3 regions of the Roseburia sp. genome follow, and region 3 is predicted to be linked to each of the others. Evidence: a T-box and tRNA genes for the amino acid it is inferred to sense, from the RefSeq annotation. Region 3 holds a T-box; the other regions hold tRNA genes.

Region 1 (5,219 bases), 310 kb from region 3:
TGTCAGGCTGGCAAATCCACCTGATAAGCCAAAGACGTGATGTGTAGCGAAATAAAAGTAGCGAAGTGTGTGAGCCATGTGCCGAGAAAAGCCGCTATTGTTTTATATGTGCCCGTACCGTAAACCGACACAGGTGGATGAGGAGAGAATCCTAAGGCCGACGGAAGAAGCATTGTTAAGGAACTCGGCAAAATGACCCCGTAACTTCGGGAGAAGGGGTGCCCACTTCAGGGTGGGCCGCAGAGAATAGGCTCAAGCAACTGTTTAGCAAAAACACAGGTCTATGCGAAACCGTAAGGTGAAGTATATGGGCTGACGCCTGCCCGGTGCTGGAAGGTTAAGAGGAGAGGTTAGTCGCAAGATGAAGCTTTGAATTTAAGCCCCAGTAAACGGCGGCCGTAACTATAACGGTCCTAAGGTAGCGAAATTCCTTGTCGGGTAAGTTCCGACCCGCACGAAAGGCGTAATGATTTGAGCACTGTCTCGACAATGCATCCGGTGAAATTGAAGTACCAGTGAAGATGCTGGTTACCCGCGCCAGGACGGAAAGACCCCATGGAGCTTTACTCCAGTTTGGTACTGGGATTCGGTACTGCACGTACAGGATAGGTGGGAGACTGAGAACTTGGGACGCCAGTTTCAAGGGAGTCGCTGTTGGGATACCACCCCTGCAGTATTGGGTTTCTAACCAGCCGCTGTGATCCAGCGGTGGGACAATGCCAGGCGGGGAGTTTGACTGGGGCGGTCGCCTCCGAAAGGGTATCGGAGGCGCTCAAAGGTTCCCTCAGAATGGTCGGAAACCATTTGAAGAGTGCAAAGGCAGAAGGGAGCTTGACTGCGACACCGACGGGTGGAGCAGGTACGAAAGTAGGACTTAGTGATCCGGTGGCATAAAGTGGGATTGCCATCGCTCAACGGATAAAAGCTACCCTGGGGATAACAGGCTTATCACTCCCAAGAGTTCACATCGACGGAGTGGTTTGGCACCTCGATGTCGGCTCATCGCATCCTGGGGCTGTAGCAGGTCCCAAGGGTTGGGCTGTTCGCCCATTAAAGCGGTACGCGAGCTGGGTTCAGAACGTCGTGAGACAGTTCGGTCCCTATCCGGCGCGGGCGGAGGATATTTGAGAGGAGCTGTCCTTAGTACGAGAGGACCGGGATGGACGGACCACTGGTGTATCTGCTGTCGACCAACGGCATGGCAGAGTAGCCAAGTCCGGAAGGGATAAACGCTGAAGGCATCTAAGCGTGAAGCCCCCCTCAAGATGAGATATCCCTTCCATAAGGAAGTAAGATCCCTTGAAGAGTACAAGGTAGATAGGGCAGAGGTGGAAGCACGGTAACGTGTGGAGCTGACTGTTACTAATCGATCGAGGGCTTGACCAAATAATAGCGAACGATGTTCGCATTGGAAGTTGCTTCGCAACTTCACAGATTATGTTATTGATGGTGTTCTGTATGAAGTTTTGAAGGTACTAAGAAAATACCTTTAGATTATTCCTCGATAGCTCAGTTGGTAGAGCACGCGGCTGTTAACCGCGCTGTCGTAGGTTCGAGTCCTACTCGGGGAGTTTTTTTAATGAAAGAATAAAGATAAGGCTCCGTGGTCAAGCGGTTAAGACATCGCCCTTTCACGGCGGTAACACGGGTTCGATTCCCGTCGGAGTCATTCAGGAATATAAAGAAATAAAGTATTGACAGATTTGTATTCTTGGTATATATTTAGGCAGTAATATTAATAGCATAAAGTATGTTGTTGATAGAATACGTGCCGATGTGGCTCAATTGGCAGAGCAGCTGATTTGTAATCAGCAGGTTATCGGTTCGAGTCCGATCATCGGCTTTAAACATTTGGACCATTAGCTCAGTTGGTTAGAGCAACCGGCTCATAACCGGTCGGTCCTGGGTTCGAGTCCCCGATGGTCCACTAACTAAATAAGGCCTAATGGCTCAGTTGGTTAGAGCGCCGCCCTGTCACGGCGGAGGTCGCGGGTTCGAGTCCCGCTTGGGTCGTTTTGCAGTGAGGAAAATGTGAGTGTGTATGCCAGTTCTACGAACTGCCATCCCGCGCTAACGCTCGGATAAAATAAAAGATTCTGAGTCTTAGCCATGCAAGCATGTCACAACTCAGAATCTTTTATTTTAGCACTCACTACAAGTAATCGCGTGGGATCTTAGCTCAGCTGGGAGAGCATCTGCCTTACAAGCAGAGGGTCATAGGTTCGAGCCCTATAGGTCCCATTCAATGAGTTTATCTCATTATGCCGGCGTGGCGGAACTGGCAGACGCGCAGGACTTAAAATCCTGTTGTAGAAATACAGTACCGGTTCGATTCCGGTCGCCGGCATTGTATCTGGTTTCAGATACAATGAATTAAATATGTGTGCGTAGCTCAGCTGGATAGAGCACTTGGCTACGGACCAAGGTGTCGGGAGTTCGAATCTTCTCGCGCACGTATGTATGGAGACATGATTTATCATGTCTCTTTTTCTATATATAATTTAAAAAAGTTCTTGACGTAATCTCCTCTCTTGTGCTATCATATACGTTGCACTATTGTGGTGCAGTGGACTTAGTGCGCTTATTCGCAGGAGTCCGGTAACGTTATAAACAACGGGTTCTGCCCTTATGTTAATAAAAACGAGAGGTGAAACGTCAAATGGAGAAAAACAGAATACGACCAGTCAAAGCCGGTAAAGGCATGCGTATGAGTTACTCAAGACAGAAAGAGGTATTGGAAATGCCGAATCTGATAGAGGTTCAGAAAGACTCCTATCAGTGGTTTTTAAAAGAAGGCTTAAAAGAAGTTTTCGACGATATCTCCCCGATCGCAGATTACAGCGGTCACTTGAGTCTGGAATTTGTTGATTTTACATTATGTGAATCAGATGTAAAATATACAATTCCGGAGTGCAAAGAGAGAGATGCAACTTATGCAGCACCTTTAAAGGTAAAGGTAAGACTTCACAACAAAGAAACAGATGAGATTAATGAACATGAGATTTTCATGGGTGATCTTCCTTTGATGACCGAGACAGGTACTTTCGTAATCAACGGAGCCGAGCGTGTTATCGTCAGCCAGTTGGTACGTTCTCCGGGTATCTATTACGGTATTGCTCACGATAAAGTGGGTAAAAAGCTGTATTCCTGTACCGTGATCCCGAACCGTGGTGCATGGTTAGAGTATGAGACAGACTCCAATGACGTATTCTATGTTCGTGTTGATAGAACGAGAAAGGTGCCGATCACAGTATTGATCCGTGCACTTGGTATCGGAACCAATCAGGAAATCATCGATCTGTTTGGTGAGGAACCGAAGATTCTTGCAAGTTTTGGAAAAGACGTTGCAACAAATTATGAGGAAGGTCTTCTTGAGTTATATAAGAAAATCAGACCAGGCGAGCCGCTTACAGTTGAAAGTGCGGAGAGCCTTATTTCTGCTATGTTCTTTGATCCGCGAAGATATGACCTTGCAAAAGTAGGCCGTTACAAATTTAATAAGAAACTTATGTTAAAGAACCGTATCAACGGACAGGTTCTCGCAGAGGATGTTGTAAATCTTGCAACTGGTGAGATCATTGCAGAGGCTGGTACGGAAGTGACAAGAAGTCTTGCAGATGATATCCAGAATGCAGCTGTTCCATATGTATGGATTCAGACAGAGACTAGAAATGTCAAAGTTCTTTCTTCCATGATGGTTGATTTAAGAACATATGTGGACTGCAATCCAAAAGACCTTGGTATCACCGAGCTGGTGTACTATCCGGTACTTGCTCAGTTGATGGAAGAACATACAGATATTGATGAATTAAAAGAAGCGATCAAAAAGAATGTGCATGACCTGATTCCGAAGCATATTACAAAGGATGATATTTTTGCATCCATTAACTACAATATGCACTTAGAGTATGGTATCGGTAATGATGATGATATCGATCACCTTGGAAACAGACGTATCCGTGCAGTTGGTGAGTTATTACAGAACCAGTATCGTATCGGTCTTTCCAGATTAGAGAGAGTTGTTCGTGAGAGAATGACTACTTTAGATTTAGACGGTATTTCTCCACAGAGTCTGATCAATATTAAACCGGTAACAGCAGCGGTAAAAGAGTTCTTTGGTTCTTCCCAGTTGTCACAGTTTATGGATCAGAACAACCCATTAGGTGAGCTGACACATAAGAGACGTCTTTCTGCATTAGGACCTGGTGGTCTTTCCAGAGACCGTGCCGGATTCGAGGTACGAGATGTACATTATTCCCATTACGGAAGAATGTGCCCGATCGAGACGCCTGAGGGACCAAACATCGGTCTTATCAACTCACTGGCAAGTTATGCAAGAATTAACGAGTATGGTTTCGTAGAGGCACCATACCGTAAAATCGATAAATCAGATCCTAAGAATCCGCGTGTCACAGACGAAGTAGTTTATATGACAGCAGATGAAGAGGATAATTACCATGTAGCGCAGGCGAATGAGGCACTGGATGCAGAAGGACATTTTGTCCGTAATTCCGTATCTGGTCGTTACAGAGAGGAAACACAGGAGTATGAGAAGACTATGTTTGATTACATGGACGTATCTCCGAAGATGGTATTCTCTGTCGCAACAGCACTTATTCCGTTCTTACAGAACGATGATGCAAACCGTGCGCTGATGGGATCTAACATGCAGCGTCAGGCAGTGCCGCTTCTTACCACAGATGCTCCGGTAGTCGGAACAGGTATGGAGACAAAGGCAGCGGTTGACTCCGGTGTATGTGTGATCGCAAAGAAATCCGGTATTGTAGAAAGCTCTGAGTCAAACCAGATCATCATTAAGAGTGATGAGGGAACCAGAGATGTATATAAACTGACAAAATTCTCAAGAAGTAACCAGTCTAACTGCTACAACCAGAGACCGATCGTATTCAAAGGTGACCGTGTGGAAGCCGGAGAGGTAATTGCAGATGGTCCGTCTACTTCAAACGGTGAGTTAGCACTTGGTAAAAACCCACTGATCGGATTCATGACCTGGGAAGGTTACAACTACGAGGATGCTGTTCTCTTAAGTGAGAGACTGGTACAGGATGATGTTTATACATCTATCCATATTGAGGAATACGAAGCAGAAGCACGTGATACAAAACTCGGACCGGAAGAGATCACAAGAGATGTTCCTGGTGTCGGCGATGATGCGTTAAAAGATCTCGATGAGAGAGGTATCATCCGTATTGGTGCAG
Region 2 (5,219 bases), 370 kb from region 3:
CACATATAAACAGAACTGTGGGGACGCATGTGGAAAGCATAAGCCGGGAATGGAAATACCGGTACAAGCGGAAGAGGTGTCAGGCTGGCAAATCCGCCTGATAAGCCAAAGACGTGATGTGCAGCGAAATAAAAGTAGCGAAGTGTGTGAGCCATGTGCCGAGAAAAGCCGCTATTGTTTTATATGTGCCCGTACCGTAAACCGACACAGGTGGATGAGGAGAGAATCCTAAGGCCGACGGAAGAAGCATTGTTAAGGAACTCGGCAAAATGACCCCGTAACTTCGGGAGAAGGGGTGCCCACTTCAGGGTGGGCCGCAGAGAATAGGCTCAAGCAACTGTTTAGCAAAAACACAGGTCTATGCGAAACCGTAAGGTGAAGTATATGGGCTGACGCCTGCCCGGTGCTGGAAGGTTAAGAGGAGAGGTTAGTCGCAAGATGAAGCTTTGAATTTAAGCCCCAGTAAACGGCGGCCGTAACTATAACGGTCCTAAGGTAGCGAAATTCCTTGTCGGGTAAGTTCCGACCCGCACGAAAGGCGTAATGATTTGAGCACTGTCTCGACAATGCATCCGGTGAAATTGAAGTACCAGTGAAGATGCTGGTTACCCGCGCCAGGACGGAAAGACCCCATGGAGCTTTACTCCAGTTTGGTACTGGGATTCGGTACTGCACGTACAGGATAGGTGGGAGACTGAGAACTTGGGACGCCAGTTTCAAGGGAGTCGCTGTTGGGATACCACCCCTGCAGTATTGGGTTTCTAACCAGCCGCTGTGATCCAGCGGTGGGACAATGCCAGGCGGGGAGTTTGACTGGGGCGGTCGCCTCCGAAAGGGTATCGGAGGCGCTCAAAGGTTCCCTCAGAATGGTCGGAAACCATTTGAAGAGTGCAAAGGCAGAAGGGAGCTTGACTGCGACACCGACGGGTGGAGCAGGTACGAAAGTAGGACTTAGTGATCCGGTGGCATAAAGTGGGATTGCCATCGCTCAACGGATAAAAGCTACCCTGGGGATAACAGGCTTATCACTCCCAAGAGTTCACATCGACGGAGTGGTTTGGCACCTCGATGTCGGCTCATCGCATCCTGGGGCTGTAGCAGGTCCCAAGGGTTGGGCTGTTCGCCCATTAAAGCGGTACGCGAGCTGGGTTCAGAACGTCGTGAGACAGTTCGGTCCCTATCCGGCGCGGGCGGAGGATATTTGAGAGGAGCTGTCCTTAGTACGAGAGGACCGGGATGGACGGACCACTGGTGTATCTGCTGTCGACCAACGGCATGGCAGAGTAGCCAAGTCCGGAAGGGATAAACGCTGAAGGCATCTAAGCGTGAAGCCCCCCTCAAGATGAGATATCCCTCACAAAAGTGAGTAAGATCCCTTGAAGAGTACAAGGTAGATAGGGCAGAGGTGGAAGCACGGTAACGTGTGGAGCTGACTGTTACTAATCGATCGAGGGCTTGACCAAATAGAATCGAAGATCTGTATGAAGTTTTGAAGGTACTAACTTCAATGGCCTAATGGCTCAGTTGGTTAGAGCGCCGCCCTGTCACGGCGGAGGTCGCGGGTTCGAGTCCCGCTTGGGTCGTTTAAATATGGGATCTTAGCTCAGCTGGGAGAGCATCTGCCTTACAAGCAGAGGGTCATAGGTTCGAGCCCTATAGGTCCCATTTATAAAATTTTTAGATATGCCGATGTGGCTCAATTGGCAGAGCAGCTGATTTGTAATCAGCAGGTTATCGGTTCGAGTCCGATCATCGGCTTTTCTCAATTTATTTTGAGAATTAAAATGAGTCAATTTCATATTGAACGTTTTAAATGGGCAGATTCCCGAGTGGCCAAAGGGGACAGACTGTAAATCTGCTGCAATTTGCTTCGGTGGTTCGAATCCACCTCTGCCCATTCTCTTTTTGAAGAGAATAATTATTATCGCGGGATGGAGCAGTCTGGAAGCTCGTCGGGCTCATAACCCGAAGGTCATAGGTTCAAATCCTATTCCCGCAACTCGGATTTAAATATCGTATTTGCCCAGTTAGCTCAGTTGGTAGAGCAGAGGACTGAAAATCCTCGTGTCTCTGGTTCGATTCCGGAACTGGGCATTCAAAAAAATATGGGATATTAGCTCAGTTGGTAGAGCACTTGACTTTTAATCAAGTTGTCCGGGGTTCGAATCCCCGATGTCTCATTAGTAAAAAAGAAATGTCACTCATAAGAGTGGCATTTTTCTTTTATTTAGAAACAGCAAGGGAAAGTCTGTGATTTCTGAATCCCTGATGTTTTATTGATGGGAGAAGCATTGTGAGAGGATATGGGGAAAATGAATAAATATGACAAAAGTTTAGAAATGTGGAATCAGTATTTTTTGACAGAAGATATATTGGCTCCAATAAATTTTGAAAAAGGGTGGAAAACTTCTTGTGAAGCTAAATCCGTATATTACGGATGAACAGATAGAAGAATATGGTATAAAAAAGATTGGTGATAATCTATTAGATGATGGCATGATTCTATGGAATAATACCAATGAAATGTGGATCAGTATTTTTCAGAAAAAATATTCAATTATTCGTTATGAAGAAATAATTTATGAGGAATATGCACAGATGAATCGTATGTATTTACTTGAAAGGAGGAGCCAGTAAAACGGGGGATGTTTTACTGGCTTTAGTTATGAAAAAAAGAAAATGTTTTATGTGAAAAAGGTTTATTTCCTTTTGACATTATTTATAGTAATCGAAGTTCATGATGGAATTGTGGTAAATTTTTGAAAAAAGTGTGAAATGCATTTTATTAAGGAACCGTAAAAGATACGAAAAAAGAAATGTAGACTTTTTTTGGTATTTTGGACTATATTTTGGATTCAATTCAGGGTAAAAATAAAATAATTATAAACAAATGAAATATTCAATTCCCAAAACATAAAAAAACACACAAAAAACAGAAAATAAAATTGTATAAAATTACCAAAATGGGCTCCATGATTTTCACTATGACAAAAAATTGACAAGTGGAAAAATTTTAAATAAAATACAGCGAAGTGTAGGAACGAAGGGAAGTGAGAATACGGAGGAATTATCGAAAGCGCTGATGGAAGAGCTGAACTGTGAAACTGCTTTTACGATTCCGGTATTTGGAGGTATTCCGGTTGCCGAATCGGTAGTAGTAACATGGGTTATTATGGCAGTTCTTTTGATAGCGGCATTTTTCTTAGGAAGAAATCTGCGTGTAGAGAACGTAGGAAAACGTCAGTTAGCAGTGGAGACAGTTATTGGCGGATTGCATAACTTCTTTTACGATTTACTTGGAGAGGAAGGAAAACGTTATATTCCTTATTTAATGACAGTAGGAATTTATATTGCAATCGCGAATATGATCGGACTGTTCGGACTGAAATCCCCGACAAAGGATGTCGGTGTTACCGGTGCGCTTGCATTGATGAGTATTGTACTGATCGAATATTCGGGAGTACATGCGAAAGGAATGAAAGGTTTTCTGAAGAGTTTCGCCGAACCGATACCACTTATGCTGCCAATGAATATATTGGAGATTTTTATTCGTCCATTATCATTGTGTATGCGTCTTTTTGGTAACATTTTAGGAGCATTTGTCATTATGGAGCTGATCAAGATCGTGGCACCGCTTTTCGTGCCGGTTCCGCTCAGTCTGTATTTTGACTTGTTTGACGGATTTATTCAGGCATATGTATTTGTATTTTTAACATCCTTATTTATTAAGGAAAGCATCGAGTAGAAGTTAAAGCAAAATTAAAAACGAAAAAGGAGAATTTTATCATGACATCATTAATCGCTATTGGAGCAGGAATCGCAGCATTAACAGGTATTGGAGCAGGTATCGGTATCGGTCTTGCAACATCTAAGGCAACAGACGCTATCGCAAGACAGCCGGAAGCAGACGGAAAGATCACAAAAGCATTATTACTTGGTTGTGCACTTGCCGAAGGTACTGCAATTTTCGGTATGGTTGTTGCAATTTTAATCATCTTATTCTTAGGTTAAGGAAAGGGTCTGGTAGAGAATGCAATTATTAAGAATAGATTGGAACGTCGTCTTTACCATCATTAACCTGATCGTTTTGTATCTGGGACTTCGCAAGTTTTTGATCGGTCCTGTCACAAATGTTATGGAGCAGCGCAAGCAGATGATTGAAGGTCAGATCGCGGATGCAAATAATTTAAAGACAGAAGCGGGAGACTTAAAGAAACAGTATGAGGGAATGCTTGCACAGGCGCATGAGGAATCTGCAGAACTGCTTGAAAAGACACGTAAGAGTGCTCAGGCAGAGTATGAAAACCGTATCAATGCAGCAGATGCAGAAGCGGAAAAGATCATCGAGAATGCCCATAAGACAGTAGAGCTTGAACGCGACAAAACTGTGCAGGATCTTCAGTCACAGATTGCAGTCCTTGCGGTGGCAGCAGCAGGAAAAGTACTTGGTGAAGCAAGTACAAACGAAAATAACCGGTTACTGTATCAACAGTTTTTGGCAAAAGCAGGTGGTGTGAATGACGCAGACAGCAAATAATTATGCAACAGTTCTCTTAGAGCTTGGTGTGAAAAGAGAAGCTGTTGATGAGACAAAAAAGATTCTTTCTCTGACTCAGGATCTGCCGAAGAGTTTGAAAAGTCCGGTTGTGTCAAAACAGGAAAAACATAAACTGATCGACCGGATTTTTCCGGACACAATGAAAAATTTTCTGAAGGTGGTCTGCGACTATGGTGAGGCGGATCTCCTTGAGGAAATTTTTGCCGCATATGATGCAGTGGAAGCAGAAAAAAAAGGTATCCTTCAGGCAACGTTAGAGTATGTCTTAGAGCCGACAGAAGATGAAGTGGCACAGATGAAGGCATATCTTGCGAATAAATATCAGAAAGAAAAGGTTGCACTTGCATTGGAAAAGAAACCGGAACTGATCGGTGGATTTGTTCTGCGGGTAGGAGATATAGAAGAAGATTACAGCATGAAAGGGCGCTTAAATCGGTTAGAGAGAAGATTAGCGTGGAGGTGATAACGTGGGTTCTATCAGTTCAGAAGAGATTATATCTATCCTGAAAACAGAGATAGAGAACTATGACATGGTAAGCAAAGACCAGGAAGTCGGAACTGTCATCTGGGTCGGTGATGGTATTGCAACGATTTATGGGATTGAGCATGCGATGTATGGTGAGATCGTTATCTTTGAGAACGGTGTCCGCGGAATGGTACA
Region 3 (5,219 bases):
GTCAGTCTTGCAACTGCTGTCTGGACACGCTCTGTCACTTCCTGGATATTCCCGACCGTGCTCGCCGACTGCTCCGCAAGATTACGGATCTCATCTGCAACAACTGCAAATCCTTTTCCCGCCTCTCCGGCTCTTGCGGCTTCAATTGATGCATTCAAAGCCAGCAGATTTGTCTGAGAAGTGATTCCCATGATGGACTCCGCAAGAACACCGATCTGCTCCACGACTTTTGCATTTTCAAGTGCTTCCGATAAGCTGTCATTGATTTCCCCATGCACTTTCCTGATATTTGCACGGCTTGCACTGATCTTTTGTTTCGTATCAGCCGCTCTGGTATGGATCTCGTCAACTTTTCCGTTTCCCTCCTGTGCATGCTCTGCAATTCCTTTTGCAGCTTCCTCAATCTCTCCGGACATCGTATTCACTTCCTGTGCAGCTGCTGCGGTCTCCTGATTTCCGGCTGCAAGTTCCTGCGTGATACCAGATACACTGTCAATCTCGTCCGCAAGTTTTGCCAGTGCCGCCTCTGCTGTTCCAACCGTTTCATCCAATGTATCCGCTTCGCGCTGTACATAGCCGATCAGATGTCTCATATTGTGATGAATGTCACGGATGCTGCGTGCAAGAATACCGATCTCATCTTCACGTTTCAGGTATTTTTCATCCACACGCTGCGTAAAATCGCCCTGTCCCATTTTTTCGGCAAACAGCGCAGATCTTTTGACGCCTGATGTAATGTCGAATGTAAGATACAGTACCCATATATCCGTGAGTATGCACATAATAACCATAAAATAGAAAAACTGATCCTGTTTTGCTTTCTTTTCCTGCTGCATTTTCTGCAATATCGGCTGCAGTTCCTGTTGTATTTCTTCCTGGGAATATTCCGGGTGTTCCTCACTTACATATTCTTCCATGCTGGTGATCGCATCATTACGGATAGTACCCATATTTTTTGCTCCGACAACTACTCCATATAATCCGATTATTAAAATCTCAATAATCAGAATCGTCATTTTTACCTTTAATGATACTTTTCCACTTAGGGTCACATCAATATCCTCCTTTGTTCTTTCTGATTTATTCTCATAAACGATTTTATATTAATACCATTCTACTATCATTTAATTTTGATTACAATATACATCTTTGACAATTTATTTATCAGGTTTTTGTTTCCTGTCTGACTGAAAAAATGCGGCACATCCTACCGGACACACCGCATTTTCATATTTCTGTTTATTTTAATGCTGCAGGATTGATCTTCTTTGTGCGGATATCCTCTTTTAACAGTGCAAGGAAATCTTCCTTGGAAACTGTGGTGGAATTCTGCTCTCCATGCAGTCTGTAGCTTACGGTTCCGTCAGCTGCTTCGTTCTTACCAAGCACTAACAGATACGGCACTTTCTCCATCTGTGCTTCACGGATACGGTAGCCGAGTTTCTCGTTTCTCTCATCGATCTCAACACGGATTCCGCTATCATCGAGATATTTGTATAAGTCATGAGAGTATGCGTTGAGTTCCTCATCCTCATTCTTGACCGGAAGGATCTTAGCCTGAACCGGAGCTAACCATAACGGCAGGTTTCCTTTTGTTTCCTCTAAAATGTATGCCATGAAACGATCGAGAGAACCTAAAATCGCTCTGTGTAAAACAACCGGTGTTTTCTTGGTTCCGTCGCTGTCAATATAAGACAGGTTGAATTTTGCCGGCAGACAGAAGTCTAACTGACAGGTTGAAAGTGTATACTCATTACCGATCGCCGGTTTTACATTAACGTCAAGTTTTGGTCCGTAGAAAGCAGCCTCGCCGATCTCTTCTGTATACTCGATACCGATATCGTCAAGTACTTTACGGAGTGCATTCTCTGCATTGTTCCACATCTCATCATCATCATGGTATTTGACTTTATCTTCCGGATCTCTTAAGGAGAGTACACAGCGGTAATCTGTGATATTGAAATCTTTGTAAGTATCAAAGATCAGCTCTACCACTTTTGCAAACTCAGATTCGATCTGCTCCGGTGTTACAAACAGATGGGCATCATTCTGGCAGAAATGTCTTCCTCTCTCGATACCTTTTAAGGTTCCACTTGCCTCAAAACGGAAGTCATGTGCGATCTCGCCGATACGGATCGGCAGATCTTTATAGGAATGCATTCTGTTCGCATAGATCATCATGTGATGCGGGCAGTTCATCGGACGGAGTACAAAAGATTCACCCTCCATTTCCATTGCCGGGAACATATTCTCTTTGTAGTGATCCCAGTGACCGGAAGTTTTATAAAGATTTACGGTACCAACACAAGGTGTCATAACGTGAAGATAACCAAGTTTGCGCTCTTTCGCTTTGATATAATTTTCAAGTTCCTGCCATACCGTGTATCCTTTTGGAAGAAACATCGGAAGTCCGCGTCCAACCAGATCGTCAGACATAAACAGGTGCATCTCTTTACCAATCTTTCTGTGATCACGGTCTTTTGCTTCCTCTAAAAGTTTTAAATGCTCCTCTAACTCTTCTGCAGTCGGGAAACATACACCGTAGATACGCTGCATTACATGGTTATTTGCATCACCTTTCCAGTAAACACCGGAATATTTGATCAGTTTAAAGTTTTTACATAATTTGGTATTGTCAACATGCGGTCCACGGCAGAGATCCGTGAAATCGCCCTGATCGTATACGGAAATATTTCCATCCTCTAAACCATCGATCAGGTCAAGTTTGTACTCATCATCTTTAAAAAGCTCTAACGCTTCTGCTTTTGAGATCTCACGTCTGTAAATCTTTTTACCTTCTTTGCAGACTTTTTTCATCTCTTTTTCGATCGCTGCGATCACATCATCATTGACAGCAGTATCGCCAAGATCGATATCATAATAAAATCCTTCTTTTACAACAGGTCCTACCCAGAACTTTGCGTTCGGATATAAGTGTTTTACTGCCTGTGCCATCACATGTGCACAGGAATGGTTGAGCGTATTCAGTCTCTCGTCTTCTTTAAAATCTACCATGATTAATCTCCTTTTCCTAAACTAAAAAGTCCCTTATACAGACAACATATCTGTATAAGGGACGAATAAACATTTTTATCCGCGGTTCCACCCCGTTTATCTCCATGTGGAAAATCACTCATTTTGATGATAACGGAATCACCGGACCGGATTAGGGCCGCTCAGAGGTGGTCTTCCTGAAGTTCCATTTTAAGATACTCACACCAAAATGTATCTCTCTCTTTAAAATTTCCGATCAGTACTCTTCTCTTCAATGCGTTTCTTTGATTTTATTTCATAGAATGCATTCTGTCAAGTTTATTCTTTCATACATCACACCTCAATATATGGATATTCGTGGAAATAATCCATGATCAGTTCCACCATCTCCACATTGATTTCTTTGACCAGCGGACATTCTGTGTAAACATCATATCCACCAGCACCGCTGTAACGGTAATTATTCAGGCATAATGTAAATTTATCTTCATCTAAAACCGGCTTTCCGTCTCTTGAAAGCCCCACGATCCTGCTTCCGACCGGGTTTTTTGGATTGATTTCAAAATCCACACCCATATAATAGTCATAATTATAATGTTCCACCTTTGGAACCAGGAAGCTGTCGGAAACACAGACATTTCCTTCGTTATCATATGCAAAGTATTCTGCACTGCGCTCCATTACTGTCTTTAGCTGTGCACCCGTGATCTCACAGACCACAAGTGTATTCGGATATGGATAAGTGGCTATGATATCGCGTGTGCTCACTTCACTGCGGAAACCTGCGATTTCATTTGCCAGACCGACGGACGATAACATTGCTCCCGAAAAATGAAGCTGGATACGGTTTAAAAAGTCGGCGATCGGTGAGCCATACAATGCCATTTTTGCCTTTTCTTCCGGCATGATTGCACGGCTCAAATGACCAATTGGCTGATTTAACCATGCCTGCACGGAATTTTCCGTAGAACGGTATTTATCTGCAAGCCCAGCCCCCTTTGTGGGATCTGACTGCCGCAATTCGGACCTGATGCTCTTTTTATCCTCTGTCACGGTGACCTCCAGATACTGATATTCTTTTGCATTATCACATGGCTGTACTGTATAAGTTCCAAACAGCTCTCTTCCAGGCACAGACATATGCTGATGTCCGGTCAGTAAGATATCAAAATCCAGTTCCTTACAGATCCTGTAACCCACATTTTCAGTCGTCTTAGAAAGCACCGCTCCGCTTTCTAAATCACACTCAAAACCTCCGTGATAGATGCAGATCGTAAGATCTGTCCGCTCTTTCATCTGGGCAAGTGCCCTCTTCGCTGCCTCAAAAGGATCTGTAATATGGATTCCTTTTATGTTTTCTTCTTTTTCCCAGATATTTACATAATCCGTTACAATACCAGCGATACCGATGCGCAATCCGTTTTTCATCGTATGAAGTTTCCATGGAAACAGGGTGTTTCCTTCCTCATCCATGATATTCTGGCACACACATACACCGTTATTTCTATTGCGATATGCCGCCTGATAATCTAATCCGTAATTAAAGTCATGATTGCCAAGTGTATAATAATCGTATCCGCAGTCGTTCATAATATCTGCGATCACTTCCGGAGAGTTTGCAACCTGACGGCAGTAATAAGCAAAGGCGGAGCCTTGTAAAATATCTCCGCCATCTATGATGAGTGTCTCATCATCCTTGTTAAAATCTGCCGCACAGCCAAAAAGTCCTACCGGTTTTACATCCATATCCCCATAAGTCGTCGGATAAAAATATCCGTGCACATCTGAGGTAAAATAAATTTTTAACTTTTTCTGCTGCATGTTTTATCCCTTTCAATAACCTGCAAATTTGAGTATGCGACTCAAATTTGTATGCGTAAAATCTTTCATATATGGATTTTTCGCACTACTAACCCCTTGCTAATTTTGTACGGATCTTTGATGAGATAACTTCAATAATTAAGATCAGTACGATCAGTCCGGCAAGAATTGCTCCTACCTGATTCCATTTGTATGCACTCATCGCAAAGATAAGCGGTGCACCGATACCACCGGCACCAACCAGACCAAGTACTGTTGCATCTCTCAAGTTCATGTCAAAACGATAGATCAAAGTAGACATAAAATCCGGGAACAACTGGGATAAGATACCGTAACGGATCTTCTGGAACATCGTACATCCTGCTGCATCTAAGGATTCCAGGATCTTAGTATCCAGATCCTCA

What was found. The T-box of region 3 lies ahead of thrS (threonine--tRNA ligase). A T-box ahead of a tRNA ligase gene usually reads a tRNA of that ligase, here a tRNA-Thr.
Region 1: it encodes a tRNA-Thr, which carries the amino acid that the T-box ahead of thrS (threonine--tRNA ligase) is inferred to sense. The anticodon was not compared.
Region 2: it encodes a tRNA-Thr, which carries the amino acid that the T-box ahead of thrS (threonine--tRNA ligase) is inferred to sense. The anticodon was not compared.

What each region holds. Positions count from the first base shown of each region.
Region 1 covers NZ_JBGLEJ010000004.1:933,335-938,553, reverse strand. The annotation lists rRNA gene ACDD58_RS07710 (23S ribosomal RNA) at 1-1,386, shown strand, start outside; tRNA gene ACDD58_RS07705 (tRNA-Asn) at 1,499-1,571, shown strand; tRNA gene ACDD58_RS07700 (tRNA-Glu) at 1,598-1,669, shown strand; tRNA gene ACDD58_RS07695 (tRNA-Thr) at 1,771-1,843, shown strand; tRNA gene ACDD58_RS07690 (tRNA-Ile) at 1,854-1,927, shown strand; tRNA gene ACDD58_RS07685 (tRNA-Asp) at 1,940-2,013, shown strand; tRNA gene ACDD58_RS07680 (tRNA-Val) at 2,169-2,241, shown strand; tRNA gene ACDD58_RS07675 (tRNA-Leu) at 2,264-2,347, shown strand; tRNA gene ACDD58_RS07670 (tRNA-Arg) at 2,382-2,455, shown strand; gene ACDD58_RS07665 (DNA-directed RNA polymerase subunit beta) at 2,660-5,219, shown strand, end outside.
Region 2 covers NZ_JBGLEJ010000004.1:1,611,097-1,616,315, forward strand. The annotation lists rRNA gene ACDD58_RS11075 (23S ribosomal RNA) at 1-1,463, shown strand, start outside; tRNA gene ACDD58_RS11080 (tRNA-Asp) at 1,510-1,583, shown strand; tRNA gene ACDD58_RS11085 (tRNA-Val) at 1,593-1,665, shown strand; tRNA gene ACDD58_RS11090 (tRNA-Thr) at 1,686-1,758, shown strand; tRNA gene ACDD58_RS11095 (tRNA-Tyr) at 1,816-1,897, shown strand; tRNA gene ACDD58_RS11100 (tRNA-Met) at 1,926-1,999, shown strand; tRNA gene ACDD58_RS11105 (tRNA-Phe) at 2,022-2,094, shown strand; tRNA gene ACDD58_RS11110 (tRNA-Lys) at 2,108-2,180, shown strand; gene ACDD58_RS11115 (hypothetical protein) at 2,413-2,637, shown strand; gene ACDD58_RS11120 (F0F1 ATP synthase subunit A) at 3,083-3,745, shown strand; gene atpE (ATP synthase F0 subunit C) at 3,787-4,011, shown strand; gene atpF (F0F1 ATP synthase subunit B) at 4,031-4,537, shown strand; gene atpH (ATP synthase F1 subunit delta) at 4,518-5,021, shown strand; gene atpA (F0F1 ATP synthase subunit alpha) at 5,026-5,219, shown strand, end outside.
Region 3 covers NZ_JBGLEJ010000004.1:1,243,708-1,248,926, forward strand. The annotation lists gene ACDD58_RS09345 (methyl-accepting chemotaxis protein) at 1-1,052, opposite strand, end outside; gene thrS (threonine--tRNA ligase) at 1,240-3,015, opposite strand; T-box leader at 3,070-3,278, opposite strand; gene ACDD58_RS09355 (bifunctional UDP-sugar hydrolase/5'-nucleotidase) at 3,328-4,815, opposite strand; gene phnE (phosphonate ABC transporter, permease protein PhnE) at 4,904-5,219, opposite strand, start outside.